One region of the Rahnella sp. JUb53 genome, then DNA from elsewhere that is predicted to be linked to it. Evidence: predicted binding sites of a transcription regulator. Region 1 holds the regulator's gene; each other region holds the start of a gene.

Region 1 (10,203 bases):
GTTCGTGACGCGCCCTTCCCTGAATGGCTACGTGACCAACCGCGAAGAACTGGCACACGCAAGCAGCGAGCTATTTTCGCTGATTGCCAGCGGCGCGATAAAAGTGGACGTCAGCGACGCGCAGAAATTCCCGCTCTCTGAAGCCAGACGCGCGCACGAAACGCTGGAAAGCCGCGTAACGCAAGGCTCAAGTTTACTGATCCCATAACAGTTCCCTAAGCCAATGCAAAAAAGGCTTCCAGAATATGGAAGCCTTTCTTACTGTCTGACTCAGACGACCTCTGATTTCAGACGGGTACTGCTGTAGGGTACTGCCGGGTAAATCCGCAGGGCGATGTCACTTAAGCGACTATTGTGTGCCTCAGCGGACTTGATGAATTCGGTTTACAGCCTGACGGCTGCCAATGAATTCCATCCTAACAGTCACCCATGTTAAAAAATATGATTTATGCATTTCGACCGCACATTCTGACCCAGCTTGTGATCGCTAGCACATAAGCAAAAGTTATCGCTGCAACGGTTACATTTTTTTGTGCTCAAAAGACCACCACTAATCACCAGTATTTCATGCAGTTACAGAAACTACTTATCGACAGTAAAAATTACGGTAAACGGCGGCGGCGATATTTTGGCTGATCCGGTTTAATAAATGCCCGGTAAATCCACACGGCAACCACGGCCAAAATCAGCCAAGGCAACATTTTTATAACAATCGCCAGAAAGCCACCCAACATCATTACCGCGAATGCGACGATCAGCGCAGCGATCATGCCCAGCAGCGAAATGCCGGTCAGCATCAGCATAAAGAAAAAACCAAGCACGAAGAGAATTTCCAGCATCGGGTGCTCCTTAATAAGCCATGTGCAATAAGACGTGATGTCAGAACACACGTTAGCTATTACAAGAAACGTGCCAGTGTGACGGGTTAAATAATGGATTGAATTACAAGAAGAAAATATTTCGCAGGCACGAATGGCCTGCGAAAAGATAGTAAATTTGACTAACAGATAGTGATTTTCCTCACCTGGTTTTCAGGCCTGTGCCGCCATTTCCTGTTGCTGGGCGACCATCTGCAATGCCTGTTCAACCACATCAATGCCCGCGCCGGCTTTATGAGCGTTCTCACTCAGGTGACGACGGAACTGACGTGCGCCCGGCACGCCCTGGAACAGACCAAGAATATGGCGGGTAATGTGGCCCAGATAGGTGCCTTTACTCAGTTCCGCGTCGATATACGGATACAGCGCGCGGATAATATCCGGCCCGGTTTTCAGCGGCGCGTCGGAGCCAAACAGCTCGCGATCGACGTTCAGCAACATGCCCGGATTCTGGTAAGCCTCGCGACCGACCATCACGCCATCCATAAATTGCAGATGCGTTTTGGCTTCTTCGAGCGTTTTAATGCCGCCGTTAATCGCCATCGTCAGCTGCGGGAAATCACGCTTAAGCTGATACACACGCGGGTAATCGAGCGGCGGGATTTCACGGTTTTCTTTCGGGCTGAGACCGGAAAGCCAGGCTTTACGCGCATGGATAATAAAGGTATCGCAGCCGCCGTTTTCAGACACCTGACGGATGAAATCGCACAAAAATTCGTAGCTGTCCTGATCGTCAATACCGATACGGGTTTTGACCGTCACCGGAATTGAAACCACATCGCGCATGGCTTTGATACAGTCCGCTACCAGCGACGCCTGCCCCATCAGACAGGCACCAAACATGCCGTTCTGCACGCGATCCGACGGGCAACCGACGTTGAGGTTAATTTCGTCATAACCGCGTTCTTCTGCCAGTTTAGCGCAATGTGCCAGATCGGCAGGATTGCTACCGCCAAGCTGCAATGACACCGGATGTTCAGCGTCGCCAAACCCGAGATAATCCCCTTTACCATGAATAATGGCACCGGTAGTCACCATTTCGGTGTACAACAACGTCTGGCCGGTCATCAGCCGGTGAAAATGGCGACAGTGGCGATCGGTCCAGTCGAGCATCGGCGCAACGGAAAAACGCTGAGCGGAAAACGGAGTGGTCTGGGGCATTGCGTGTTGAGTTTCTGACATCGGCCTGACATTCGCTGAAGGGGTTCGTGGCGCTCTCTCTGACGCAACGCCAGAGAGAAGTTAATCGGTGATTATACCACAGAACAAAGATTCGGCATCCTGCGCCATCGTGCAGAGAAATAACGTCGCCGCAATACATCTTAATGAATGGCGCATAATTCGTCGTTTTAGCCTAAGCATGATAAAATCAACAATGGTCGCATGTTGTGGCCTGTCGATCCCAATCTGCGCTCAGAGAACGTTGCTATGACCCTGAATAATCCGGAAAAATTACTTTCGCAAGCTGAAGAACTTTGCCAGCAGCGCAATGTTCGTCTTACGCCGCAGCGGCTGGAAGTACTGCGCCTGATGGCGCAACAACCCGGTGCCATCAGCGCCTATGATTTGCTGGATCTGCTGCGTGTCAGCGAGCCACAAGCAAAACCGCCAACCGTTTACCGCGCGCTGGATTTTCTGCTTGAACAAGGCTTTATCCACCGGGTTGAATCGGCTAACAGCTACGTGCTTTGCCATCATTTTGAAGAGCCGAGCCACACGTCTGCGCTGTTCATCTGCGACCGCTGCGGGCTGGTGACGGAAAAAACCACTGACGGTATTGAAGAACGTCTGGCGAAACTGGCAACGGAATCCGGCTTTGAGCTTCGCCATTCTGTCGTGGAAGCCCACGGTTTATGCGGGGAATGTAAGGTCGTGGAAACCTGTGACAGCCATGAGCACTGCGATCATGACCACAGTATTGTGGTGAAAAAACGCTAAGGGATTTTGGTGTTTGTGCGGGGATTTACTGAAGCAAGTATGTGCAAAAGCCAAGAAGTGAAGACATAAAGTTGGGTACATCCGTGTACCCGTATCCTGAAGCGTTCCGGGTAGGAGCAGCTAAATCTCAGGATACGTCACTGACACGCGAGGGGGAGTCGCGTATTACCAGTGATATTTGTTGCTGGTTTCCCATTCCTTGAGCTCTTTCTCGGCCTGATCTTTCTGATAGCCGTAACGCTCCTGAATCTTACCAACCAACTGATCACGTTTACCTTCAACCACTGTCAGGTCGTCATCGGTCAGTTTGCCCCATTTTTCTTTCACTTTCCCTTTGAACTGTTTCCAGTTACCGTCGGCTTGGTCCTTATTCATAAAATATCTCCTGTTACCTTGGGTTTATGGAGCTGCGTTTTGTTCCTGCAGCTCGTCCTTAACACTTCTAAGGTTAGTAGAGAATCTGGATTAATCCTCCCCGAACAGGGATAAAAACCATTATTAGGATTATTCCAAAGCAGGAAATAACGGCAAAAGAACATTTATCTCTTTGATAAAACACTGCCAATTCAGTGTCCGGGAGAAGAAAACCAGGTATCGCGCTGCCAGTAACGACGCCATATCCAGCCCAGTGCAATCCCGCGCAAGCCGAGGAAGACGGTCAGCGCCAGCCATAACGCATGGTTTCCCAGCACTGGTAAGGTCAGAAGCGTCAGCCCGTATCCGAGCGCTGCAACCACCATGCTGTTACGCATATCCCGCCCGCGTGTGGCACCGATAAACATCCCATCGAGCAGATAACACCAGACCGCCACCAGCGGCAATACAATTTGCCAGCCGAGGTAATGATCCGCCAGTTCACGCAATTCGGGGAGTGAGGTGAGCGCATTTATAATCGCCCCGCCGGCTACGGCATAAATTAGCGCAAAAGCCAGCGCCACCAGTCCGGCCTGACGGCACGCGGCATGCCACACGTTGAGCAGTTTTTCGCGATTGCGCGCACCGAATGCCTCACCGGAATGGGCTTCAATGGCATACGCAAAGCCGTCGAGTGCAAATGCGGTAAAGGTCAGCAGGTTCATCAGAACAGCGTTGACCGCCACAATGTGGCTGCCCAGCCGCGCACCCAGGATGGTCAGTGAGGCAAAGCATAGCTGCAACAGCAATGAGCGCAGCATGATGTCGCGGTTAAGTCCGAGAAGACGGCGCAAATTACCGCGCCACGCACTGGTGATTTCTGAACCGGTGATACCGCGTCGTTTCATGACACGCCAGACAAAATACAGCCCGATGAACAACGTGAAATACTCTGCACTGGCAGTTGCCATCGCCGCACCACGTACGTTCAGCCCCAGCCCCATTACCAGCCAGATATCCAGGATAATATTCAGCAGATTTCCCGCGATCAGCAAAATCACCGGCCCGCGAATATACTGGATCCCCAGCAACCAGCCGAGGATCACCAGATTCGCCAGAGAAGCAGGCGCACTGTACCAGCGGATTTCGATAAACAGCCTCGCCTGTTCCAGCACCGACTGACTGCCACCCACGACATGAAACGCCAGCTCCATCAGCGGATGGCGAAATAACAGAATGACGACACCGGCCAGCACCGCCAGCAAAAAGGGCTGCACAAAAGCACGTGCCAGCAACTGATTGTCTTTTGCGCCCAGCGCCTGTGCGGTCATGCCGGTGGTGCTCATGCGCAGAAACAGCAGCATCATGAAGAGGAAAGTCGTGACCATCGAACCAACCGCCACACCACCGAGATAATCGGCACTGTCGAGATGACCGATCACTGCGGTATCGACCAGACCAAGAAGAGGCACCGTGATATTGGAAAAAATCATCGGTAACGCCAGGGTCCAGAGTGCTTTATCCGCGGGGCTTAGAAAGGTATTTTTGAATGATTGTCGCAGGGAATGATGTTGCATAGAGAATCTCATGCCGGAGGTTCAGGTTATGCCTAAAATGACATCGCCCCGAAAGGGGCGATGATGAGAGAAACGCATTTCTCTTTGAATTCACATGGATGCCAGAGGCGGCCGCCATCCATATTCAATTAGTTTTAGTCTTCTCTATCTGACACAGCAATTTCTGACTCAGCAATTTCTGACCGAGTAATTCGAGTTGCAGGAAGGCGGCAAGTAAGAGAATCCCGATGAGCTGACATGAGTCAGTGATTCGGGTAAACGCACGCAGCCAACGCGTCTGCAGCTCGAAGTACGAAGGTCAGATCCAGTTGCCGTTACGGATGACGCCTACGGCTAGCCCTTCAATGCTGAAATTCTGTTCGCGTAAATCCACCACGATCGGCTGGAATTCGCTGTTCTCAGGCAATAACTGCACCACGCTGCCCTGCTTTTTCAGGCGTTTCACGGTGACTTCATCATCGATACGCGCCACGACAACCTGGCCGTTACGCACGTCCTGCGTTTTATGCACGGCCAGCAAATCGCCGTCGAGGATACCAATGTCACGCATCGACATCCCGCTGACGCGCAGCAGGAAATCGGCGCTCGGCTTGAACATCGCCGGATCAACCTGATAATGCCCTTCGATATGTTGCTGTGCCAGCAGCGGCTCACCGGCGGCAACGCGGCCGATCAGCGGTAAACCTTCTTCTTCTTCCATCAGCAGACGGATACCACGAGATGCACCGGAGACAATCTCGATAACGCCTTTACGTGCCAGCGCTTTCAGGTGTTCTTCCGCCGCATTGGGAGAACGGAAACCCAGACGCGATGCAATCTCTGCGCGAGTCGGTGGCATACCGGTGGTGGAGATATGATCGCGAATAAGGTCGTAGACCTCTTGTTGTCTGGTCGTTAAAGCTTTCATTCCGCCCCCTGGTTGTTTATACAGTCTTGCTGTGAGTATATACAGCTAAACGGTCAATGAAAACCTAAGATTGAATAAAAACAGGGCATAACGGTGATTCCTGGAATACAGATTCCAGATCAGAACCATCGCGGCCAAAAGATACTGACCCAGACAAAAATCGCCAATATGATGGTCAGAAGTACGGCAGCAGAACCGATATCTTTTGCCCGCCCTGAGAGCACGTGAAACTCAGGGCCGATACGGTCAATCGCGCATTCCACCGCACTGTTGAGCAACTCGGTGACGCAGACCAGCATCACGGAGCTTACAAGCAAAATGCGTTCAACCGTGCTGACATCGAGCCAGAAAGATAACAAAATTAACGGGATAGCCACGCTGGCTTCCTGGCGAAAAGCCGCTTCGTTCTGCCATGCGGCTTTCAATCCTTTCCAGGAATATCCGGCCGCTTTATAAATTCGGGTAAATCCAGTGACTTGGTTCGCCATTTCGGGTACTGATCCTTGAAGGGTTGTCCTTAAAAGTGTGCCGTATTTTAGCTTTTATATGACCACAGATCTCCACGGATCTTTCTGGTATCCTTGCGGCGAAATGGCTAACAAGAGGCTTCACGTTTTTATGTCAGGTTGGCGTAGACTTTATTACACATTATTGAATTTACCACTCTCATTGCTGGTAAAGAGCAAGGTCATACCTTCAGATCCGGTTACCGAGTTGCATTTGGACCCGACGCGCCCGATTTTGTACGTATTGCCTTACAACTCCAAAGCAGACTTGCTGACGTTGCGTGCGCAATGTCTGGCAGAGAATCTGCCCGATCCCCTTATTCCGCTGGAAATCGACGGAACGCTGCTGCCAAGCCATGTTTTCATTGCTGAAGGCCCGCGCGTGTTCTCGTATTACACGCCGAAGCAGGAATCCGTAAAGCTGTTCCACGACTATCTGGATTTGCACCGCAACAATCCGGATTTAGACATTCAAATGCTGCCGGTTTCCGTGATGTTTGGCCGTGCGCCGGGCCGTGAAGGTCAGGATGATACGCCGCATCTGCGCGTACTGAATGGCATCCAGAAATTCTTTGCCGTGCTGTGGCTCGGACGTGACAGTTTTGTCCGTTTCTCCAATACCGTTTCCCTGCGCTATATGGCGACAGAGCACGGCACCGACAAAACCATCGCTCAGAAACTGGCACGCGTGGCGCGTATGCATTTCTCCCGCCAGCGTCTGGCAGCGGTCGGCCCGCGTCTTCCGGCTCGTCAGGATTTATTCAATAAATTGCTGGCTTCCAAAGCCATCGAAAAAGCGATCGAAGACGAAGCCCGCAGCAAGAAAATTTCCCACGAAAAAGCCCAGCAGAATGCTATCGCGCTGATGGAAGAAATCGCGGCGAACTTCTCTTATGAGGCCGTGCGTCTGTCAGACCGCGTGCTGAGCTGGACGTGGAACCGCTTGTATAAAGGCATCAACGTCAACAATGCTGAACGTGTCCGTCAGCTGGCGCTTGATGGTCAGGAAATTGTGTATGTGCCCTGCCACCGCAGCCATATGGATTACCTGCTGCTGTCTTACGTGCTCTATCACCAGGGGCTGGTGCCGCCGCATATCGCTGCCGGTATCAACCTGAATTTCTGGCCGGCTGGCCCGATTTTCCGTCGTCTGGGTGCGTTCTTCATCCGTCGTACCTTTAAGGGCAACAAGCTTTATTCCACTGTTTTCCGCGAATATCTGGGCGAGTTGTTCAGCCGCGGTTATTCGGTCGAATACTTTGTGGAAGGTGGCCGTTCACGAACCGGACGTCTGCTGGAACCGAAAACCGGTACGCTGGCGATGACCATTCAGGCCATGCTGCGCGGCGGTTCACGTCCGATTACGTTAGTGCCGATTTACATCGGTTATGAGCACGTGATGGAAGTGGGCACGTACGCCAAAGAATTACGCGGTGCGACCAAAGAGAAAGAAAGCCTGACGCAGATGCTGAACGGGCTGCGCAAGCTGCGCAACCTCGGTCAGGGTTATGTGAATTTCGGCGAGCCACTGCATCTGACTACTTACCTGAACCAGAACGTACCTACCTGGCGTGAAGCGATCGACCCAATCGAAGCGCAGCGTCCGAGCTGGCTGACGCCAACGGTGCAGGATCTGGCAGAGCAGATTATGGTGCGTATTAACAACTCAGCCGCGGCTAACGCCATGAACCTGTGTTGTACCGCGCTGCTGGCATCCCGTCAGCGCTCGCTGACCCGTGAACAGCTGACCGAACAAATCGACTGCTATTTGCAATTGCTTCGTAACGTGCCGTATAACGCGGATTCGACGGTGCCTGATCTGACCGCCGATCAGCTGCTCGATCACGCGCTGAACATGAACAAGTTCCAGGTCGAGAAAGACAACATCGGTGACATCATCGTTCTGCCGCGCGAGCAGGCTGTTCTGATGACGTATTACCGCAACAATATCCACCATATGCTGGTGTTGCCGTCGCTGATTTCAAGCATCGTGATGCATCACCGTCAGGTCACCCGCGCAGAATTACTGCGTCAGGTGGAACTGATTTACCCGATGCTCAAAGCAGAACTGTTTATGCATTTCGATAAGTCAGAGCTGCCGCAGGTGCTGGATGTTCTGACGCTGGAACTGGCACGTCAGCAAATCATTCATCTGGAAGACGATGAACTGACGCTGAACCCGGCACGTATCCGTACCCTGCAACTGCTGGCCGCAGGTGTGCGTGAAACGCTGCAACGCTATGCCATTACTTTCTCGCTGCTCACCAATAATCCGAGCATCAACCGCGGTGCGCTGGAGAAAGAGAGCCGGATTATGGCGCAGCGTTTGTCCGTATTACACGGTATCAATGCACCTGAATTCTTCGACAAAGCGGTGTTCTCAACGCTGGTCGGCACACTGCGCGCTGAGGGTTATATCAGTGACACCGGTGATGCGATTCAGGAACAAACGCGTGAGATTTACATCATGCTCAGTGATCTGATGACGCCGGATATCAAGCTGACGATCGAGAGTGCGGGAATGCCATCTGAGCTGCCGCAACCGACAGAGCCACCGGCTGAGCCGAAAATGGATGTGCGCGATACCGATCATTAACCGGTATTAGCGCACGCCTGCTGGCTGGTAAAACAAAACGCCCGGACTTTTTACAGAGTCCGGGCGTTTTTTATGGATGCCGTCTAAGGTCTGGAAATCTTAGAAACTGAACGCTGATAAGCTCATCAGAATGCCGAGGAACAGCACCAGTCCGACATAGTTGTTCTGACGGAAAGCCAGGAAACAGGCATCGCGTTCTCGTTTAGCGATCAGCTTTTGCTGATGCATAAACAGCGCAGCGGCCAGCAGCAGCGACCAGTAGAACGGCGCGCCAAGTTGTGAAAGATGTCCCACAAATCCCATCAGAACCAGTGTGGCAAGTTGCAGCAGGCCGATAATCAGCGTGTCAAAACGACCAAACAAAATCGCTGTCGACTTCACGCCGATTTTCAAATCATCATCGCGATCCACCATGGCATATTGCGTATCGTAAGCCACCGTCCAGCAGATATTGGCGGCAAACATCAGCCAGCAGCTGAGCGGTACGCTTTCGCTTACCGCCGCGTACGCCATCGGAATTGCCCAGCCAAACGCCGCGCCCAAAACGACCTGCGGCAGATGGCTGATCCGCTTCATAAACGGATAAATCCATGCCAGCGCCAGCCCGGCCAGAGACAGCAAAATGGTCATGCGGTTGAGCAGGAGAACCAGCAGAAAGGACACCAGCACCAGCCCGACAAAAAGCATTTTCGCCTGCTTACCGGTGATCGAACCGCTTGGCAGCGGACGGTTCGCGGTCCGTTTTACATGACCGTCAAATTTACGGTCTGCGTAGTCGTTCACCACGCAACCGGCTGCACGCATAAAGAAAACGCCCAGCACGAACACCAGCAAAATCTTAGCAGATGGCATTCCGCCACCGGCCACCCACAATGCCCATAATGTTGGCCACAGCAGCAACAGCGAGCCGATAGGTTTATCAATACGCATCAGGCGGCAGTAATCACGCCATGTGCCCTGAGTCATACTTCCTGACACTCTCTGTTCTCCTTGTTGATTAGTCTGGCTCATGCCTTGCTCACTTTACCCTCGGGGCGATGCACCGGCGAGTCCGGCAGGAAAATTTCCGTCAGCAGCAGCGGTTTGTCTGAAAGCCGCAGGCGGGAACGACGCGCCCATAAATCACCCTGTTCACTCTGCAATTGCCCTAAATGAATGTAATCACGGGTCAGGTTGTTGCCGCTAAACAGATAGCGTCCGAGCGGCACCGTACCTAAATCGACCAGCGCCAGGTCTGGCCCGGTCAGCGTTTCTTCAGGAATGACCGTGCGGCCCAACAGCCAGGGTTCGGCATCGCCAAACAGCACAATTTCGCGGATCCAGTAACGGGCACTTTCCGGCAACTGCTGTGCTTCGCTTTCACCCAGTTCCTCGCGGCTGACAAAACATTCGTTTTGCGGCTTCACGGTGACGGTAACACCCTGCTTTTCAAACCGGCGGGTCATGG
Region 2 (10,203 bases), on a different contig from region 1:
GCATCGGCAAACAGATGCTGCGGCAGATATCCCTGATACAAACTGTGCATCGAATTTTGCGGATCGCACACTGACATCGCGCCAAAGGTATCGCCGTGATAGCCGTTGCGCAGCGTCAGCAAGGTCTGGCGTTTTTCGCCGCGCGCCTGCCAGTATTGCATCGCCATTTTCAGCGCCACTTCGACGGCAACCGAACCCGAATCCGCCAGAAACACGCATTCCAGTCCGGCAGGCGTCATTTCCACCAGACGGCGCGACAGCGCAATCGCTGACGGATGCGTGATCCCGCCAAACATCACATGTGACATTTTGCCGATTTGTTCGACTGCGGCCTGATTGAGCTGCGGGTGATTGTATCCGTGGATCGCTGCCCACCAGGATGACATACCGTCAACCAGCTGACGTCCATCGGCGAGTTGCAACATCACGCCGGACGCGGATTCCACGGCATACGCGGGCAGCGGTTTGGTCATCGAAGTGTACGGATGCCAGATGTGGCGCTGATCGAATTCAATATCGGCGGGTGTCATAAATAAGTCCTGCGGGAGCTAAGTTGTAAACTAAAAAATAATTTTAACGTTGACGGTAAACCAAAACAAATTAAAAATGGTTTACTAATCATAAAACATTAACCCCAAAATCATTCTGGTTGCATTATTTGGAGATGTCGTCATGTCCCACTGGACGCTGGAAAAAACGCAGGCTCTGTTCGATAAGCCGTTCCTGGAGCTGATGTTCGAAGCTCAGCAAATTCACCGTCAGCATTTTGACCCGCGTCAGGTGCAGGTCAGCACCTTGCTGTCGATTAAAACCGGCGCCTGTCCGGAAGACTGTAAATACTGCCCACAGAGTTCCCGTTACAAAACGGGGCTGGAATCTGAACGTCTGATGCAGGTGGAACAGGTGCTGGAATCTGCCCGTCAGGCGAAAGCCGCCGGTTCGACCCGTTTCTGCATGGGCGCCGCGTGGAAAAATCCGCACGACCGTGACATGCCGTATCTCGAACAAATGGTGCAGGGCGTGAAGGAAATGGGCATGGAAACCTGCATGACGCTCGGCACGCTGAACACCACGCAGGCGCAGCGTCTGGCGCACGCTGGTCTGGATTTCTACAACCATAACCTCGATACCTCGCCGGAATTTTACGGCAGCATCATCACCACCCGCAGCTATCAGGAACGTCTGGATACGCTGGCGGAAGTGCGCGGTGCGGGCATTAAAGTCTGTTCCGGCGGAATTGTCGGGCTGGGCGAAACGGTCAAAGATCGCGCCGGTTTGCTGATGCAACTGGCGAACTTGCCGGTACCGCCGGAAAGCGTGCCGATCAACATGCTGGTGAAAGTCAAAGGCACGCCGCTGGCCAATAATGACGATGTGGATCCGTTCGATTTCATCCGCACCATCGCCGTGGCGCGCATCATGATGCCGCAATCTTACGTGCGTCTTTCCGCAGGTCGCGAGCAGATGAGCGAGCAGACGCAGGCGATGTGCTTTATGGCAGGTGCTAACTCGATTTTCTACGGCTGCAAACTGCTGACCACGCCGAATCCGGCGGAAGATAAAGACTTAATTCTGTTTGGCAAACTGGGGCTGAATCCTCAGTCATTCGAAACAGAAATGGGCGACAACCAGCAACAGGCCGCGCTGGCCGAACAACTGGTTCATGCTGATACCGATCAGTTCTACAACGCGGCGGTATAACCGGTGAGCTGGCAAACGCGGATTAACGAAGCTGTCGCGGCGCGTAAACAGGCGGCGGCATTTCGTGTGCGCCAGCCAAATGAGGGCGGCAGCGCGCGTTTTCTGACGCAGGGCGAGCGGCGTTATCTGAATTTTTCGGGCAATGATTATCTCGGCCTGAGTCAGGACCGCGATGTGATCGCCGCGTGGCAGCAGGGCGCGGTGAAATATGGCGTCGGCAGCGGCGGGTCCGGGCACGTCACCGGTTACAGTCAGGCGCATGCCGAGTTTGAGCAGCAACTGGCGGACTGGCAGGGTTATCCGCGTGCGTTGTTGTTTATCTCCGGTTTTGCCGCCAATCAGGCGATCCTTGCTGCGCTGATGCAGGCTGAGGATCGCGTGCTGGCCGACAAACTCAGTCATGCGTCTTTACTGGAAGCCGCGGCACATGCGCCTTCGCAATTACGGCGTTTTCATCACAATCAGCCGGATTCCCTGCATCGTCTGCTGGAAAAGCCGGTGAGCGGTGAAACGCTGGTGGTGACGGAAGGCGTATTCAGTATGGACGGTGACGCTGCGCCATTAGCTGAGCTGCATAATTTGTCGAAAACGCACGGCAGCTGGCTGATGGTGGATGATGCGCACGGCGTGGGCGTGACCGGCAAGGAAGGACGCGGAAGTTGCTGGCAGCAGGGCGTGCGGCCGGAGCTGCTGGTCGTCACATTCGGAAAAGCGTTCGGCTGCAGCGGGGCGGCAGTGCTGTGTGATGATGCGACTGCGGATTATCTTTTGCAGTTCGCCCGTCATCTGATTTACAGCACGGCGATGCCCGCCGCACAGGTGTGTGCGTTACAGGCTGCGCTGGCACGAGTCCGGCAGGGTGATGACTTGCGTGATAAACTGGCGGCCAATATTGCCCGTTTTCGCGCGGGTGCCGCTGGTTTACCTTATCAGCTGACCGGTTCACAGACCGCTATTCAGCCCGTTATTGTGGGTGAGAATCAGCCAGCGCTGGACTTGGCTTCGGCGTTGCGTGAACACGGGTTGTGGATCAGCGCCATCCGTCCGCCGACGGTGCCGCCGGGCAGTGCGCGGTTGCGTATTACCCTGACGGCGGCGCATGAGCCGGAAGATATCGATTTTTTGCTGGAGTCCCTTCATGGGTGCAGTCACTGAATTAGTGAACAAACAAGCGGTGGCCGACGCGTTCAGTCGCGCCGCCATCAGTTATGAAAACGCCGCACAATTGCAGCGTGATGTAGGCGAGGAATTACTGGCGCTGGCAGCGCCGTATCTTAAAGACGCCGGTAATCTGGTCGTCGATGCGGGCTGCGGCACAGGTTATTTCAGCCGTCACTGGAAGGCGCAGGGCAAAAAGGTTATTGCGCTGGATCTCTCAAGCGGCATGTTAGATCGTGCCCGTGAGCTGGATTCTGCCGATGAATACGTGCCGGGCGACATCGAACGTTTGCCGTTCGCCGACAATTCTGTCGACATTTGTTTCAGCAATCTGGCGGTGCAGTGGTGTAACGCGTTGCCGCGCGCGCTGGAAGAAATGCACCGCGTCACCCGCAACGGCGGGCTGGTGCTGTTTTCCACGCTGGCGGAAGGTTCGCTTAACGAACTGGCTGCCGCGTGGATGAAAGTCGATGGCCGCCGTCATGTGAACCAGTTTCTGACGCCGGACAAAATCGCTGAAGCCTGCGCACCGTATCGCCACGAAGTAACCTTCAGCGACCACGTGGCCGAATTCCCCGATGTGATGTCACTGATGCGCTCGCTGAAAGGCATCGGCGCGACGCATATCAAAAATGGCCGCCTCGGCGGTCTGGGCGGACGCGAACGTCTGCAATTGCTGGAAAAACACTACGTCCGGCGCGACGGCATCCTGCCCCTCAATTACCGGCTGGTCTACGGCATTTTGCAGGTCGAAGAACTGATCCCACGTTAACAAAGCTCCTCCCAGGTTTGAAACAGCCGCGGTCTGCTTCCTCCCCCTTCGCAGGGGGAGGAGCAAAACCTGATTTCAATGCGGGGAGGGAGCCAACCAACACCAGACGTTTATTAAAATAAATCATGAAACAAAAATACTTTATTACCGGCACCGACACTGAAGTCGGGAAAACCGTCGCGACCACCGCTTTTTTGCAGGCCGCCGCATGCGCCGGACACACAACAGCCGGATACAAACCGGTGGCATCTGGCAGTGAAATGACCGCCGAAGGGCCACGTAACAGTGATGCTCTGGCGTTGCAGGCTTACAGCACCGTGGGTCTGCGTTATGACGAAGTGAACCCGTGCACTTTTATCGAACCGACCTCACCGCACATCGTCAGCGAACTGGAAAAGCGTCCGGTTGACCCGCAGGTGTTATCCGCAGGTTTACGCCATCTGGAACCGCTGGCGGACTGGGTGATTGTGGAAGGCGCGGGCGGCTGGTATACGCCGCTGACCGCGGATTATACCTTTGCTGACTGGGTTATCGCCGAGCAGTTGCCGGTGGTGTTAGTGGTGGGAATGCGCCTCGGCTGCATTAACCACGCGGTGCTGACGGCGCAGGCCATCGCACAAAGCGGATTGCATCTGGCGGGCTGGATAGCCAACGACGTGCAGGAAACGGGGAAGCATCATCAGGCGTATATGGATACGCTCACGCGTATGCTGCCTGCGCCGCTGCTGGGCGAGATCCCGTACCTGAGCGCCGGACTGGACGTTAATCTGGGACAATATCTTGATCTTGACCGTCTCACGGCATGAAACGTCAGACCGTCAGATAGTTTTTGATTAACTGATCGTCGAGCTGTGCCAGCGTGCCCTGTGCGACATCGCGGCCGCCATCGACCAGACAGAACCGGTCGGCGACGCTGCGGATGAACGGCAGTTTGTGGCCGACCAGCAACAATGTCAGACCCAGATCCCGGTTCAGGCGGTGAATAATGTTGCCCATATTCGCCGCCATCGACGCGCTGGTGTGCTCGGTCGGTTCATCCAGTATCAGTAATTCGGGCTCCTGAACCAGCGCCCGGCTGATCGCCAGCTGTTGCTGCTGGCTTTCATCAAGCTCTCCCGCCTTACGCGTGCCCATCTCTTTTAACGCCGGAAACAGGTCATAGACTTCTTCAGGCACCCGACGCGTCTTATTCCGGCTCGCCATCATGGCGATTTGCAGGTTTTCATCGACACTCATCTGCGAAAAGATCTGCCGCCCCTGAGGCACATAACCGATACCCATCTGTGCGCGGCTTTCCACTGGCAGATTCAGCAGACTTTGCGGCTCTTCATCACGCGATTGCCAGGAAATGGCGCCGCTTTTCACCGGAAGATGGCCCATGATGCAATTGACCAGCGTCGTTTTGCCCACGCCATTTCGCCCGATCAGGCAGGTGCATTGCCCGCGGTACAGTTCGAGATTGATGTCCCAAAGAATATGTTTTTGCCCATAGTACTGATTAACGGATTTTACACTTAACATCAGGCATACCTCCCTCATGGAGCTTTTCACCGGACTGCATTTTGACGGCCACTGTCATGTTTCTGACATTTATGTTCCGCTGTATGTGCGTTCTACAGGGGAATCCTTCACGAAATCTCTTCAAAGAGTGAATTTGCAACTCTCAGGCCAAGTTTTATCAGGCAGTGATAAAAAGAGACGTTACGTGGCTGTTAACAGGCTTCGCACGAATGATTTAGGATTATTCAAGTGTATTGTCAGGATTTTGAGATTCGGCGTGAGCCCTTGTAAAAGAAAACTGCACTTTGGCAGTGCCGGTTTCACTGATTTTGGTGCAAGGTTTGCGCCGTTCGGAAGCTGGATAATCCTCATCAGATGCACTTTTGATTTTTGCAAGAAAGATCAGCCGGTAAATCCAGGGGAAATAGGCATAAATAAGGAGATAAAAAAGATAAAAAATAACTAAAAAAGAGCTCTCAGACGCTGACGAAGCAAAAACTGGTTTTTTACCAACTCCCGCCGCGCCTGGTGTGCTGAGACTTATCCACTATTCCTGTGGATAACCTTGTGCATGAGAGTAAGAAAAGTTGCTACAGCCGAGTCAGAATGCGGCCTCCGCTCAGTTTGCCCGTATTCGCAGCTTTTTGATGATACTGTTTTTAATCAATAAGTTAGATAAAAGCAATACAGGCGTAATTCGTTCGTCATCGTTGTGACAATTTTCGTCAAGCTGTTGTCAGAAAGGGAATAGAGATAAATATCGGGATAAAAATGTCAACTGATGGTGAGAATTTTCATTTGCCGTAACCTAAAAAAGTGCAGTGTCAGCAAGATGTTAAAAGAGGCGCTGATTTTATCGGTTGGAAGCTGGTTTTATATACAGTATTATGACGGCGGTAAAATTTGGGCTGGCAAAATTTGCGAAGTCTTTCATACTATTTTTCCCCGAACTGTTCACCGGTTCAGCCCGTACGGCCTTGTGCATTTTCATTTCAGTCAGGTAGCCCGTCATGAGTAAAGAGTTCAAACTGCATTCCGAATTTAAACCTTCAGGCGATCAGCCTGAGGCGATACGCCGCCTGGAAGAAGGGCTGGAGAACGGGCTGGCGCACCAGACGTTGCTCGGGGTGACCGGTTCAGGCAAAACTTTTACCGTGGCGAATGTGATTGCTGACCTGAACCGTCCGACGATGGTGCTCGCCCCGAACAAAACGCTCGCGGCGCAGCTTTATGGCGAGATGAAAGAGTTCTTTCCGGAGAACGCGGTTGAATATTTTGTCTCCTACTACGATTACTATCAGCCCGAGGCCTATGTCCCGAGCTCAGACACGTTTATTGAAAAAGACGCCTCAGTGAACGAACACATTGAGCAAATGCGTCTTTCCGCGACTAAAGCCCTGCTGGAACGCCGGGATGTCATCGTGGTAGCGTCAGTTTCTGCCATCTACGGTCTGGGTGATCCGGACTTGTATCTTAAGATGATGCTGCATCTGACCAAAGGGATGATTATCGATCAGCGAGCCATCTTGCGGCGTCTGGCGGAGCTGCAATATTCCCGTAACGATCAGGCTTTCCAGCGCAGTACTTTCCGCGTGCGCGGTGAAGTCATTGATGTGTTCCCGGCAGAATCTGACGATCTGGCGCTGCGCATCGAACTGTTCGATCAGGAAGTCGAACGTCTGTCGCTGTTTGATCCGCTGACCGGTCAGGTGCAGCACGAAGTGCCGCGTTTCACCATCTACCCGAAAACGCACTACGTGACCCCACGCGAACGTATCGTGCAGGCGATGGAAGAAATCAAAGTCGAACTGGCGGATCGCCGTAAAGTGCTGCTGGCCAATAACAAACTGCTGGAAGAACAGCGTATCAGTCAGCGCACCCAGTTTGATCTCGAAATGATGAACGAGCTGGGTTATTGCTCCGGTATCGAAAACTACTCGCGCTACCTTTCAGGGCGCGGGCCGGGCGAGGCACCTCCGACACTGTTCGACTATCTGCCTGCCGACGGTTTGCTGATTGTTGATGAATCCCACGTGACCATTCCGCAAATCGGCGGGATGTACAAAGGCGACCGCTCGCGTAAAGAAACGCTGGTTGAATACGGTTTCCGTCTGCCTTCCGCGCTGGATAACCGCCCGATGCGCTTTGAGGAATTCGAAGCGCTGGCGCCGCAAAGTATTTATGTTTCGGCCACGCCGGGTAAATACGAACTGGAGAAATCCGGTGATGATGTGGTCGATCAGGTGGTGCGTCCGACCGGTCTGCTGGATCCGATCATCGAAGTGCGTCCGGTGACCACCCAGGTGGACGACTTGCTGTCTGAAATCCGTAAACGTGTGGCGGTTAACGAGCGTGTGCTGGTCACTACGCTGACCAAGCGTATGGCGGAAGACCTGACCGAGTATCTGGAAGAACACGGCGAGAAAGTACGTTACCTGCACTCTGACATCGATACCGTCGAGCGTGTGGAGATCATCCGCGATTTGCGTCTGGGTGAATTCGATGTGCTGGTCGGCATCAACTTACTGCGAGAAGGGCTGGATATGCCGGAAGTGTCGCTGGTGGCCATTCTGGATGCCGACAAAGAAGGCTTCCTGCGTTCTGAGCGCTCGCTTATCCAGACCATTGGCCGTGCGGCGCGTAACCTCAACGGTAAAGCGATTCTCTACGGTGATAAAATTACCAACTCGATGGCCCGCGCCATTGAAGAAACCGAACGTCGCCGCGCCAGACAGGAAGCGTATAACCTCGAAAACGGCATCACGCCGATGGGGCTGAATAAGAAGATCTCCGACATCCTGCAACTCGGTCAGCCTAAGACCAAAAAGAACAAAGACAAACGCGATGCAGAAGCGGCGCAAACCTTCAAATCGCTCACGCCGAAAGCGCTGGAGCAACGCATCAAAGAGCTGGAAAGCAAGATGTATGCGCACGCGCAGAATCTGGAATTCGAAGAAGCAGCAAACACCCGCGACGAACTGCATGCCTTGCGCGAGCAGTTTATTGCGATTTCATAACGAGAAGGATGGTAGACTGCGCGGCTTAAAAATCATGACCCAGACATTTTAACGAAGAGCGAGCCAATGACTGACACACCACAAAATCCTGGCGCAGCGAAAGATCCGCTGCACGGCGTCACGCTGGAAAAACTGCTGACAACGCTGGTGGATAACTTTGGCTGGCCGGCGCTGGCCTCGCAGGTGAATATCAACTGCTTTAAAAGTGACCCGAGTGTGAAATCCAGCCTGAAATTCTTGCGCCGTACGCCGTGGGCGCGCAAGGAAGTGGAAACGCTGTATCTGGATTTCATTGAAGGTCATCTGCGCCCGGACATGACCCGCAGCAAGCGCCGCACACCGCTCTCAGCACAGGCTCCGCAAAAGCCAAAAGTCAGTACCGCCAAACCGGCTGCTGACAGCCCGTGGAATAACCATCCGCTGGTGAAAAAGTAATTTACGCGCATTTCATTCTGTTCATTTGAGGAGAAGGATCGTGTCAGAGCAACAGGTTCTTATCGTGATCGATATGCAAAACGGGGTGTTCGCCTCCCCGCGTTATGATCGCAGCGGACGGGCTGAGCGCATTAATCAGCTGATTGACCGGGCAGGGCGGGTTATTTTCATCCAGCACGCCGAAGGTGAAATGACCGAAGGCAGTGAATTCTGGCAAGTGTTACCTGAAATTCATCAGCCGGAAGGGGCAGTTTCTGTCACCAAAACCGCCTGTGATTCTTTCTATCGCACTACGCTCGAATCGGTATTGCAGGAACTGAACGCGACCCGTTTTACGGTCTGTGGTTGTGCAACGGATTATTGCGTTGATACCACCATCAAAGTTGCCGCCAGCAAAGGCTATGCCGTGACCGTCGCATCGGACGCGCATACCACCGGCGACCGCACGCATGTGACGGCGCAGCAACTGATCGGCCAGCATAATGAAGTGTGGCGTGAGTTATCCGTGCCGGGGAATCCGGTTACCGTGAAAACTACCGCTGAGATCCTGGCTGACTGGCAGTAAATTCAGTTTCCGGACGCAAAAAAGGCCGCATCGCGCGGCCTTTCCTGTTTCTGCTATTCAGTAAATCAGAGCATCTTTTGCAGCGCTTCTTCGATGGCCGCCCGCAACATATCGCGGTCATGGCGATAGGGCACATCACTGGCTTCAAGCGGGCTCTGAATAATCAGATGTTCAGCGGCGCTTCCGCCAACAGTCACTTTCGGACCGACAATCGCGGCATCCGCACGGCGGCCAATACGCGTTTCTATCATATCCAGTTTGTTATCCAGCGTCAGAGACGCCGCGGCGACGCTGAGTTCTTTCCCCAGATTGCCGATATACACAATGTGCGCACGGCTGCGACGCAGCGCTGTGGTGAGGTCATTCATCAGCAACAGCGGCATCAGGCTGGTGAAGAAACTGCCGGGACCAATCAGGATCAGATTAGCTTCTGCAATCGCCTGCAATGCTTCGCGCGTGGCCGGCACCTGAGGTTCAAGCCGCAGTTCTCGCGGGATCTGCGTCAGTTTATCGACATTCACTTCGCCGTGAACCGTTTCACCGTTGGCATCAATGGCGGCCAGATCGACCGGCTGTTCTGACATCGGGATCAATTCGGCATCCACTTTCAGCAGACTGCGCACCAGATTGATCGCTTCAAGCGGACGCACGGTCAGGTGATCGAGCGCGCGCAGCATCAGATTCCCCAGATTATGCCCGTCGAGTTCGCCCTGCCCGCTGAAGCGATATTCAAACATCGCGGAGGCCAGACTCGGTTCGGTAATCAGCTGATTCAGGCAATTGCGCATATCGCCCCAGGCAATGCCACCCACGGAACGACGTATGCGGCCGGTCGAACCGCCGTTATCCGTGGTGGTCACGATGCCGGTCAGACGCGGGCCGAGAGAGGAGAGGGAGGACATCACGCGGCCAAGCCCGTGACCTCCGCCTAACGCCACCACCCGGTCGAGGTCTGCTAATGTTCGGTTACGCATGGTTTTCCTTTCGATGGGGAGTGGCGATATAAATCAATTTTCTGCGGGGATTTTACCTAACTTTGCAACAAGATGTTATCA
Region 3 (10,203 bases), on a different contig from region 1:
TCGTGTTTGCCGGTCTTCTCGCTGAGGTCATTCACCATGTATTCCGCCAGACTGCGCAGACCATCGGTGAGTTTAAACAGGCGGCTGCACTGCTCTGTCAGCTCCGGCGGTAATAATCCCAGTTCGAAACGGTATTCGGCTTCCGGCTCATCCGGGGGTAAATACTGTCCCACGGTCTGTTCAATCGACAGCAGCAGTTCGCGCATTTCGGCGCAGTGATTATGCAGACGCTCGGCATTGGTCAGCGGCGGCGGATTCTTCGGCGTAAACAGCGCCAGACATTGTTCAATCTGACGGACAAAATTATCGAGTTGCAGGTTATTCCACATCGCGGTGATTTCCGCGTCGACTTCCAGCGCGTCGCGGGCCACTTCCGGCAGATGATGTCCTTCGTCGAGCACCAGCAGCAGGTCTTTTGCCGGTGGCAGCACGGATTCTGACTCCAGCGCGGCCATCACCAGCGCGTGGTTGGTCACTACTACATCTGCGCTTTCAATTTCTTTGCGCGCCACAAAATACGGGCATTCGCGAAAGTAATGACAGTTACGGCTGAGGCAGTTGGCTTTATCTGTGCTGATTTTGATCCACAGCGGATCGTCGATAGTCTTCTGGTAGTGATCGCGTAAACCATCCCACTCGTAACGTGACAGCGCGGTTTCCAGCGTTTTACACAGTTTCTGTTCTTCGCCGCTGGAAGGTGCCAGTTCATCACCAAGAAATAATCCCAGATCGCCCTGCGCATTTTCATTGCTCATCGCCGCCAGATTTCGCGGACACACGTAACGCCCGCGACCAAAAGCGCCGGTAAATTTCAGATCCGGAATGATTTTTTTCAGCAGCGGTAAATCTTTGCTGAAAATCTGATCCTGCAACGCCACGTTTGCCGTGCTGACAATCAGCGGTTTTTCTTCTTCACGACTGACAGCAATGCCGGGGATGAGATAAGACAACGTTTTCCCGACGCCGGTCGGCGCTTCGATGGCCAGATGCCGTGCAGAATCCCCCGAGAACGCCTTCGCCACTTCTGCAATCATCTGACGTTGCGGAGCGCGGGAAATGAAATCCGGGATTTGCTGTTGCAGGGCTTTGTACCACTGGCTTATCTGATTTTTTACTGCGGGGGAAAGCGCCATGCATCTCTTTTTTTGTTGGAAGTGAGACAGGAATGTCCCGGCTATTGTCCCACAGACCGGCTTCTGGCGCAGCCCGAAATCTTGGTTAAGGGCATTTCCTGTGGTGTAAATTTATGCAGAAAAAAAGGAGGACGTGTAAAAAAAGAAAAAGTTCATTTCTGACTGTCATAAATTGATCACAAATATACGGTAAAAAACTCTCGCTGAGAAAAATCCGAGTCCATACGGAATGCACAGCAAAAATGATGATTAGCGTCTTTCCACAAGACTTCATATAAAGCTTTTATGAAAAGCTTTTAATAAAGAATGCAGGGTAAAATTCATGAAACGTAATATTCTGGCACTTTTAATTCCTGGTTTATTGATTGCATCAGGCGCACACGCAGCGGAAGTTTATAATAAAGACGGCAATAAACTGGACCTGTACGGAAAAGTGAAAGGTCTGCATTATTTCTCTGATGCTCCCGGCAGTGATGGCGACCAGAGTTACGTGCGTTTCGGTTTTAAAGGCCAGACCCAAATTAATGACCTGATCACCGGCTACGGCCAGTGGGAATACAACGTCATGGCTAACCATGCTGAATCTGACAGCAAAACGCCAAGCACCACCGGCACCAAAACCCGTCTGGGCTTTGCCGGTCTGAAATTCGGTCAATACGGTTCCGTCGACTATGGCCGTAACTACGGCGCACTGTACGACGTTGAAGCCTGGACCGATATGTTCCCTGAATTTGGCGGTGACGGTTACACCAAAGCTGACCGCTTCATGACGGGCCGTACCAATGGCGTCGCCACGTACCGTAACCGCGGCTTCTTCGGCCTGGTTGACGGTCTGAACGTAGCCGTTCAGTACCAGGGTAAAAATGAAAACGACGGTCGCGGCAGCAGCACAGCCAACGGTGACGGCTATTCACTGTCTACCACTTACGCACTGGGTGATACCGGCGTGAGCTTCGGCGGCGCGTATGCGTCTTCTGACCGCACCACGGCGCAGAGTAATTCCGCTTACGGCAAAGGCGATAAAGCTGACGCATGGACTGGCGGCATGAAATATGACGACAATGGCGTTTATTTAGCCGCCATGTATGCTGAAACCCGTAATATGCTGGCCATTACCGTACCAGGCGGAATTGCAGGCGCACCGGCAGGAAGTGGTTTTGCAAATAAAACCCAGACCTTCGAAGCCGTTGCACAATATCAGTTCGAAAATGGCCTGCGCCCTTCACTGGGTTATGTCCAGACTAAAGCAAAAGATATTGAAAACATCGGTGATGCAGACCTGGTTAAATATGTTGACGTAGCAGCAACCTATTATTTCAACAAAAACATGTCTGCCTATGTTGATTATAAAATCAACCAGCTGTCCGACGATAATAAACTGGCTCTGAACAACGACGACATTACCGCCGTTGGTCTGGTCTATCAGTTCTGATAATTAGTTCTAAAAACAGGCGCTTTACCACCTCATTATTCTCTGTCTTGACATTCTTCGGCCGGACTCACCCTCCGGCCTTTTTTATTTGTGTTATTTCTCGGCGCACCTCGCGTAAATCGCCATTTAGGCTTCCACACCCCCCTGAATCTGCTACAGTTTTAACGATTTTGATGAATGCGAATCTTTCTTAACAAGCAGGGATAACCCATGAATAAAATTTCGCTTTGCACCACCAGTGCTTTAATCATGCTGGCCCTCAGCGGCTGCGCGCAGCAAAAAACGGACGCCCAACAGAAACTGAACGATCAGTCGGTGATGGCGCTGAACTGGTTCCAGCAATCCGGTGAGTACCAGGCGCTGGCTTATCAGGCCTTTAACACGGCGAAAATGGCGTTTGATAACGCCCAGCCGCTGGCCGGACAGAAGAAAGCCGTCGTCGTCGATCTCGACGAAACGATGCTCGATAACAGCGCGTACAGTGCGTGGCAGGTGAAAGCGAATAAGCCATTCGACAGCAAAACCTGGTCCCAATGGACAGCAGCGCGTCAGGCTACCGCCGTGCCTGGCGCTGTGGAGTTTGCTAACTACGTCAACACACATGGCGGCACGATGTTCTACGTGTCTAACCGTAAAACCAGCGAATACGCCGCGACGCTCGACAACATGAACCGCCTGGGCTTTACCGGCGCGAATGAAAAAACCATGCTGTTAAGTTCAGACACGTCCAACAAACAAGCGCGTTTCGACTCGATTAAAGCCGCGGGTTATCACGTGGTGATTTACATCGGCGACAACCTGAATGACTTTGGTTCTGCGACCTATCATCAGGGTAACGAACAACGCCGTGCCTTTGTGAATCAGAACCATCAGCACTTCGGCACGCAATACATCGTGCTGCCAAATCCGCTTTACGGCGACTGGGAAAGTGGTCTGGCGAAGGATTACAACAAGCTGACACCTGAGCAGAAATTGTCTGCGCGGGAGCAGAATCTGAAGGCGTGGAATGGGAAGTAAGCTTTTAGAAAGCTGACAAATTTCTCACTTGCAGTGAGGGCAACACCTTGGGCTCGCCGCCCAAACTGGCCCAGAGGACGCGTAAGCGCGCGCCCTCTGGACTCCCGCGCTTTTTAACTGCGCGCTGTCGCGGGTATGACGGACATGTTCTGACGCAATCATGAGTGGCGCAAAATGTCATCGCTGCGCGATTCCCGAATTTCAGGTTTCGAGCCTCTGGTCTCGAACCGTTCATTCGGTGCCATTTTTGATCACGCCAATAAACTTATCTAAAAGATAAATCCATTTCGTTTTTGAATTTAAGATCGTGTGGGCGATTCAGAAAGCTTGCTGAACGGAGCGGCCTGGAGACCGAAGGCTCCAGGACCGAGAGAAGGCACCGCGCAGCGGCAAGATTTCCAGCCTGTCGCTGCGATACCTGAAACATAGCCAGCGAGCGGAGCGCGCAGTGAAAGAGCCGGAGATTCCTAAGAGGCGCGGCGATAGGCGCCTCTTAGGGCCAGTTTGGGTGGCAACCCAAGGTGTTGGTGTTGACCTTAAATTGGGCCCAGTTTGGGTGGCTTACCCGATGTCCCCCACTAATCCATCAATCAATATCTGCGGTGTCCCCTGCGAGCAGCGTTCAATCCGCCCGCGGACGCCGTAAACACGCGCCAGACTGTCGGCGGTGATCACGTCTTCCGGTTCGCCATCGGCTATCAGATTACCGTCTTTAAGCATCAGCACGCGGTCGCCATGGCGCAGCGCGATATTGATGTCATGCACAACCACCACGGTCACGATATTGCGTTTCTGCGTCTCTTTGCGTACCAGATCCATGACGTGGAACTGATAGTTAAGATCAAGCGCGCTGAGCGGTTCGTCGAGCAGCAGTAAGGAAGGCTGGCGGATCAGAGATTGCGCCAGACCGACCAGCTGTTTCTGACCGCCGGAAAGCTGATCAAGATAACTCAGCGCCAGATGCTCGATACCCAGCTGACGCAACAACGTCATCACTTTATCGGTGCCTTCCGAGACTTTGCCCTTCCCGCCAGACGCACGCTGCGCCACGATGATGGACTCCAGCACATGCAGATGCACACCCGCAGGCAGCGTTTGTGGCAGGTAAACAACCTGCTCCGCACGGCGCGCAAAAGGCATAGGCATTAAATCGTGCCCGTCGAGAAACAACTGCCCTTCCGCGCGGTTAAGTCCGGCGAGGGAACGCAGCAACGTCGATTTTCCGCTGCCGTTTGGCCCGAGCAGCACGGTGATTTTTCCACGCGGCAGCATCGGGACATTGAGATGGCGGATCACGTGGCGCTTCGGATAGCCCGCGTTGAAATCGCGGATTTGCAGCCCCTGCGTGGCGGCATTCAGTAAATCTTGTGGCTGCGTTTCTGGCATTGCGGACATCAGACGTTCCCCCGGTGACGAAGAATAATACTCAGGAAGAACGGCACGCCGACCAGCGAGGTGACGATCCCCACCGGAATAATGACGCCCGGCACCAGATTTTTTGAGGCCACCGATGCCATTGAAAGCACCAGCGCACCAATCAGCGCACTGGCTGGCAGGTAGAAACGGTGGTCTTCACCAAACATAAGACGGGCGATGTGTGGCGCGACAAGACCGATAAATCCAATCGGGCCGACAAATGCGACTGCCAGCGCGGAAAGAATACTGATACGCAGCAAGGTGCCGAGACGCAAACGGCGCACGTCGATACCAAAACTCACCGCGCGATCTTCCCCCAGACGCAGCGCCGTCAGCTTCCACGCGCTCATCATCGACCATGGCAGCAGAACCAGGAATGCCAGCAGCATCACGCCCAGTTTCACCCATGACGCACGCGCCAGACTGCCCATTGTCCAGAAAACCAGTCCCTGCAAGGTGTCTTCGGTGGCGATAAACTGCATCAGAGAAACCAGTGCGTTGAAAGTAAACACCAGCGCGATACCGAACAGCACTACGCCGGAACTGGCGACACGCGTCCAGCGCGTGATCCCATCCAGCATCAGCGCGGCCAGTAAGGCAAAAATAAAGGCGTTAGCAGAGATAAACCACTGGTCGGGAATGCCCGGAATACCGATACCCAGCACAATCGCCAGCGCTGCGCCAAACGCCGCCGCAGAAGAAACACCGAGTGTGAACGGACTGGCGAGCGGATTGTTGAGGATAGTCTGCATTTCCGCACCGGCAAGACCGAGCGACATGCCGACTGCCACCGCCATCAGCGCATACGGCAAACGGATATCCCAGACAATCACGCGCGTACCCGGATCGGCTGCCGCCGCATCAAACAGGGTTTTCCACAGCGTACCGAGCGACAACCCCGAAGGCCCCATAATGAAATCAATCACCAGCGAGACGACGATCGCCAGCACCAGGACCAGCATGATTAACAGACGGCGGCGTACGATATTCTGGTATCGCCCCATCACGCCGTCCGGGGCGTTGCCTTTCACCGCCAGAGCGGGTTCGGTTGTTGCACTCATTTTCGCTTCAATCTCATTAAGTTAAAAACTTATGGCGGGAACAGATGTTCTGCTATTCCCAAAGAAAGGGAATAAATGATAATAATTATCAATGTGTTTTGCAAAACCTATCAGACTAAGACGTTAAACTCAGCGGTAACAAAGCATGATGTTGTCCGTTTTGTTTTGCTGAATTGCAGACGTAAAAAAGCGGAGCCTGAGCTCCGCTTTTCAACGATATGAATATTTCAAAATCCCAGCCGGTTACTTATCGACGTGATCCGGGAATTCCATTTCGCTGTATTTCACCACTTTGGTGCCTTTGGTCAGCTTATAGCCGAACCAGATAATCAGGAACAGCGGCAGGCCGATGTAAGTCGCGGCAACGCCGTACCAGTCGATGGTGTCTTTCAGGAACGCCTGATAGTTCTGCCCCAGCGTAATAATCAGACACAGCACAAAGGCAAACACCGGACCAAACGGGAAGAAGCCCGAAAGGTATGGTAGTTTTTTCAGGTCTCGCCCCTGTGACACATAACCACGACGGAAGCGGTAATGGCTGATAGCAATGCCGAGCCAGGCAATAAAGCCGGTCATACCGGACGTGTTCAGCAGCCACAGGTAAACGGTCTGATTACCAAACATTGAGCTCAGGAAGCACAGCGCAGCCACAATCGTGGTGGCATACAGCGCGTTACGCGGTACACCGCCTTTCGACAGTTTGGCGAAAATACGCGGTGCTTTGCCTTCGCTTGCCAGCGTAAACAGCATACGGGTAGACGCGTACATCCCTGAGTTACCAGCAGACAGCACGGCGGTCAGGATAACCGCATTCATCACCGCCGCCGCTGACAGCAGACCGGCATTACGGAACACCAGCGTGAACGGGCTGACCGAAATATCGCCGACTTCGTTACGCAGCAGGTTCGGATCGGTATAAGGAATGATCAGGCTGATGACCAGAATCGCCAGAATATAGAACAGCAGGATACGCCAGAATACCTGACGAACCGCACGCGGGATGTTTTTGGCCGGGTTTTCGGATTCACCTGCCGCGACGCCAATCAGTTCGGTGCCCTGGAAGGAGAAGCCGACGATCATCGCCACGCCTATCATCGACGCAAAGCCGCCTGCAAACGGCGCATCACCGATAGCCCAGTTATGCCAGCCAGCCGTTTCGCCGCCGCGCATAATGCCGGTGATCATCAGTACGCCCACGGCGATAAAGATGATGACAGTGACCACTTTGATCAGCGAGAACCAGTATTCCGCTTCGCCGAAACCGCGAACAGAAATGTAGTTGAGGAGGAAAATCAGGCCGAGGAACAAGGCGCTCCAGATCCAGCCCGGCGTGTCCGGGAACCAGTAGTTCATCACCAGCTGTGAGGCAACCAGGTCAACCGCGATGGTGACTGCCCAGTTGTACCAGTAGTTCCAGCCCAGTGCGAAACCGAAGCCTTCTTCTACATAGCGGGAACCGTAGGTGGAGAATGAGCCGGAAACCGGCATGAACGCCGCCAGTTCACCGAGGCTGGTCATCAGGAAGTACACCATGATGCCGATTAATGCGTATGAGAGCAGCGCGCCACCCGGGCCTGCCTGTGAAACTGTCGCACCGGATGCAACGAATAATCCCGTACCAATTGAACCGCCGATGGCGATCATCGTTAAGTGACGTGCCTTCAGCTCGCGACGCAGTGTGGGAGCCACCTGCGCATTTTTTGTAGGTTGTTGAGCCATTTTTTCCCTATATCCGCTCGTCATGTGGAAATTTAAGCGCGGATTGTAGCAAAACCTGCCGCTCTGAATAGCAGGAACGACCTGTTATAAGACACCTTCATAACAGGCCGTGGATCATTAGCGAAAGACCGTTATTGAACTTCGCGGCAGTACGTTAAAAAACGCGATAACGCGCCGGAGATGTGTTTCTGACGATGATGTATAAGGTAAAGTTTGCGTACCAGCGGCGCGACCGGCAGGTGGATTTCCACCAGTGAGCCGCTGGCCAGCTGCTCAGCAATCACCCGCCGGGAGAGACAGCTAATGCCAATCCCATGGCGGACGGCGTGCTTGATGGCTTCAGAATTACCCAGTTCCATCACCAGATTGAAATCAGGTAATTGCGGTAACAACAAATGGTCGAGCACTTCGCGGGTACCCGAACCGCGTTCACGTAAGATCCACGGTTCACGCGCCAGTGATTCAAGCGAAACGACCTGCCCCGCCAGCGGATTTTCGGGGGCAACGAATACCACTAACTCATCGTCCAGCCAGGGCTGAGTGATAAGCTCGGGCATCTGACAGGGGCCTTCGATCAGCCCCAGATCGACACGAAAATCCGCCACCGCATTGATGACGTCATTGGTGTTGCCGACGTTAAGCTCAAGCGGCGTATGAGGAAAATCCAGCCTGTAATCAGCAATCATCCCCGGCAGCATATAGTTGCCAATGGTACTGCTGGCGCCAATGCGCAGCGAACCGTTGTCCTGATTAAACAGACGTTCGATTTCCCCCGCCTGTTCCAGCAATGCCAGTGCTTTCGGGTACAGCAGACGTCCGTGCTCATTAATCACCAGCCGCTTCCCGACACGGTCAAATAACTGCACGCCGAGCTGCCCTTCGATATCAGCCAGCGCCGCACTGACTGCCGATTGTGATAATGAAAGCACAACCGACGCCTGAGTGGTCGAACCGCTTTTCAGCACCTCGGCGAAAACTTCAAGTTGTCGCAATGTTATGTGCATAAATGTCCCGCTGTTCTCATGCGCCTGACTGCACGCTTGTTCTGTTTAGTATAGACCCTTGGCTTGCAGGTCTCTTTTGAATGAAATCTTTATACCAGTTTTTCCGATAGGTTATAAAATTATAATCAATTTCATTTTTATATAAGCGCGGCGTAGCCTTATGTCATCACTCCTGAACGAGGAACGGACGATGACCCAATTTTCACTCAATAAAAGCGACGCGCTTAAACATGATGTTGACCAGCCTGCGCTGCAAAAACGTGGCGGATACAGCCGCCTGCTGCCGGGCCTGGCCCTGACCGGTGCCATTACCGGGCTGGCGGTCTGGCTGAGCAATTTCCCGTCGCTGAGCCATCTCGGTCTCAGCGCGCTGACGCTGGCGATTGTCATCGGCATGGTCGTCGGCAACACGGTTTATCCGGCCGCCAGACCCTGGTGCGACAGCGGCGTTACACTGGCAAAACAACGCCTGCTGCGTCTGGGGATTATCTTGTACGGTCTGCGTCTGACGTTCGCGCAAATCGCCGACGTCGGCGCAACAGGGATCCTCATCGATGCCCTGATGTTGTGCTCCACCTTCGCCCTTGCCTGCTGGCTGGGACAACGGGTATTTAAATTAGACCGTGATACGTCGATGCTGATCGGCGCGGGCAGCAGTATTTGTGGTGCTGCCGCTGTGATGGCGACCGAACCGGTGCTGGATGCCAAAGCAGAAAAAGTGACCGTTGCCGTTGCCACTGTCGTTATCTTCGGTACAGCGGCCATCTTCCTGTATCCGTGGTTATGGCATCTGAACGAGCAATATCACTGGCTGAGTTTTACCGCGTCACAGTTTGGGATTTACACCGGTTCGACGGTGCATGAAGTCGCGCAGGTGGTAGCGGCCGGTCAGGGTGTCAGCCCGGACGCTGAAAATGCAGCAGTAATCGCCAAAATGATCCGCGTGATGATGCTGGCACCGTTCCTGTTGCTGCTCTCTGGCTGGAAATCACGTAAAGAGGTTCAGCACGGCGGTCAGAACAGCGGTATGCGCAATATCACCATTCCGTGGTTCGCCCTGTTGTTTATTCTGGTCGCGGCGTTCAACTCGCTGGATATCCTGCCGCACAGCTGGATCCCACCGCTGATTACGCTGGATACCGTGTTACTGGCGATGGCGATGGCGGCGCTGGGTCTGACAACCCACATGAGTGCCCTGCGTCAGGCGGGTCTGAAACCGATGCTGCTGGCGGCAATACTGTTTATCTGGCTGATTGTCGGCGGTGCCGGTATCAACCAGCTGGTGCATCATCTTTTTGGCTGATGTTGCGGCTTTTAACATTCCGATGCTGCGCCTCCTGCCCGGAGGCGCTATCATTCGTGAATAAACGCGATGAAAACTGAGGAGCAAAAATGAAGTTTGTGGGAGCACACGTCAGTGC

The links. Region 1 encodes LexA, which represses DNA repair genes until DNA is damaged. Its sites were predicted from a motif close to TNCTGTATGTACATACAGNA; they were not measured.
Region 2: uvrB (excinuclease ABC subunit UvrB) is a predicted target of LexA. The motif match lies at 5,997-6,016, and genes of this name have one in related genera.
Region 3: dinG (ATP-dependent DNA helicase DinG) is a predicted target of LexA. The motif match lies at 1,235-1,254, and genes of this name have one in related genera.

The regions. Positions count from the first base shown of each region.
Region 1 is NZ_SLYT01000007.1:24,793-34,995, reverse strand. It holds gene EC840_RS16670 (quinone oxidoreductase) at 1-208, shown strand, start outside; gene pspG (envelope stress response protein PspG) at 603-839, opposite strand; gene dusA (tRNA dihydrouridine(20/20a) synthase DusA) at 1,032-2,039, opposite strand; gene zur (zinc uptake transcriptional repressor Zur) at 2,307-2,816, shown strand; gene EC840_RS16650 (CsbD family protein) at 2,982-3,191, opposite strand; gene dinF (MATE family efflux transporter DinF) at 3,383-4,747, opposite strand; gene lexA (transcriptional repressor LexA) at 5,046-5,654, opposite strand; gene EC840_RS16635 (diacylglycerol kinase) at 5,774-6,142, opposite strand; gene plsB (glycerol-3-phosphate 1-O-acyltransferase PlsB) at 6,273-8,756, shown strand; gene ubiA (4-hydroxybenzoate octaprenyltransferase) at 8,856-9,722, opposite strand; gene ubiC (chorismate lyase) at 9,764-10,203, opposite strand, start outside.
Region 2 is NZ_SLYT01000001.1:3,996-14,198, forward strand. It holds gene bioA (adenosylmethionine--8-amino-7-oxononanoate transaminase) at 1-530, opposite strand, end outside; gene bioB (biotin synthase BioB) at 673-1,701, shown strand; gene bioF (8-amino-7-oxononanoate synthase) at 1,705-2,856, shown strand; gene bioC (malonyl-ACP O-methyltransferase BioC) at 2,840-3,631, shown strand; gene bioD (dethiobiotin synthase) at 3,757-4,437, shown strand; gene EC840_RS00045 (ATP-binding cassette domain-containing protein) at 4,442-5,152, opposite strand; gene EC840_RS00050 (hypothetical protein) at 5,169-5,597, shown strand; gene uvrB (excinuclease ABC subunit UvrB) at 6,142-8,148, shown strand; gene EC840_RS00060 (VF530 family protein) at 8,215-8,583, shown strand; gene EC840_RS00065 (isochorismatase family protein) at 8,624-9,148, shown strand; gene yvcK (uridine diphosphate-N-acetylglucosamine-binding protein YvcK) at 9,214-10,122, opposite strand.
Region 3 is NZ_SLYT01000004.1:341,736-351,938, forward strand. It holds gene dinG (ATP-dependent DNA helicase DinG) at 1-1,133, opposite strand, end outside; gene EC840_RS12115 (porin) at 1,456-2,565, shown strand; gene EC840_RS12120 (5'-nucleotidase, lipoprotein e(P4) family) at 2,776-3,582, shown strand; gene EC840_RS12125 (ABC transporter ATP-binding protein) at 4,144-4,977, opposite strand; gene EC840_RS12130 (iron ABC transporter permease) at 4,977-6,059, opposite strand; gene EC840_RS12135 (amino acid permease) at 6,303-7,778, opposite strand; gene yieE (DNA-binding transcriptional regulator YeiE) at 7,910-8,782, opposite strand; gene EC840_RS12145 (YeiH family protein) at 8,973-10,085, shown strand; gene nfo (deoxyribonuclease IV) at 10,175-10,203, shown strand, end outside.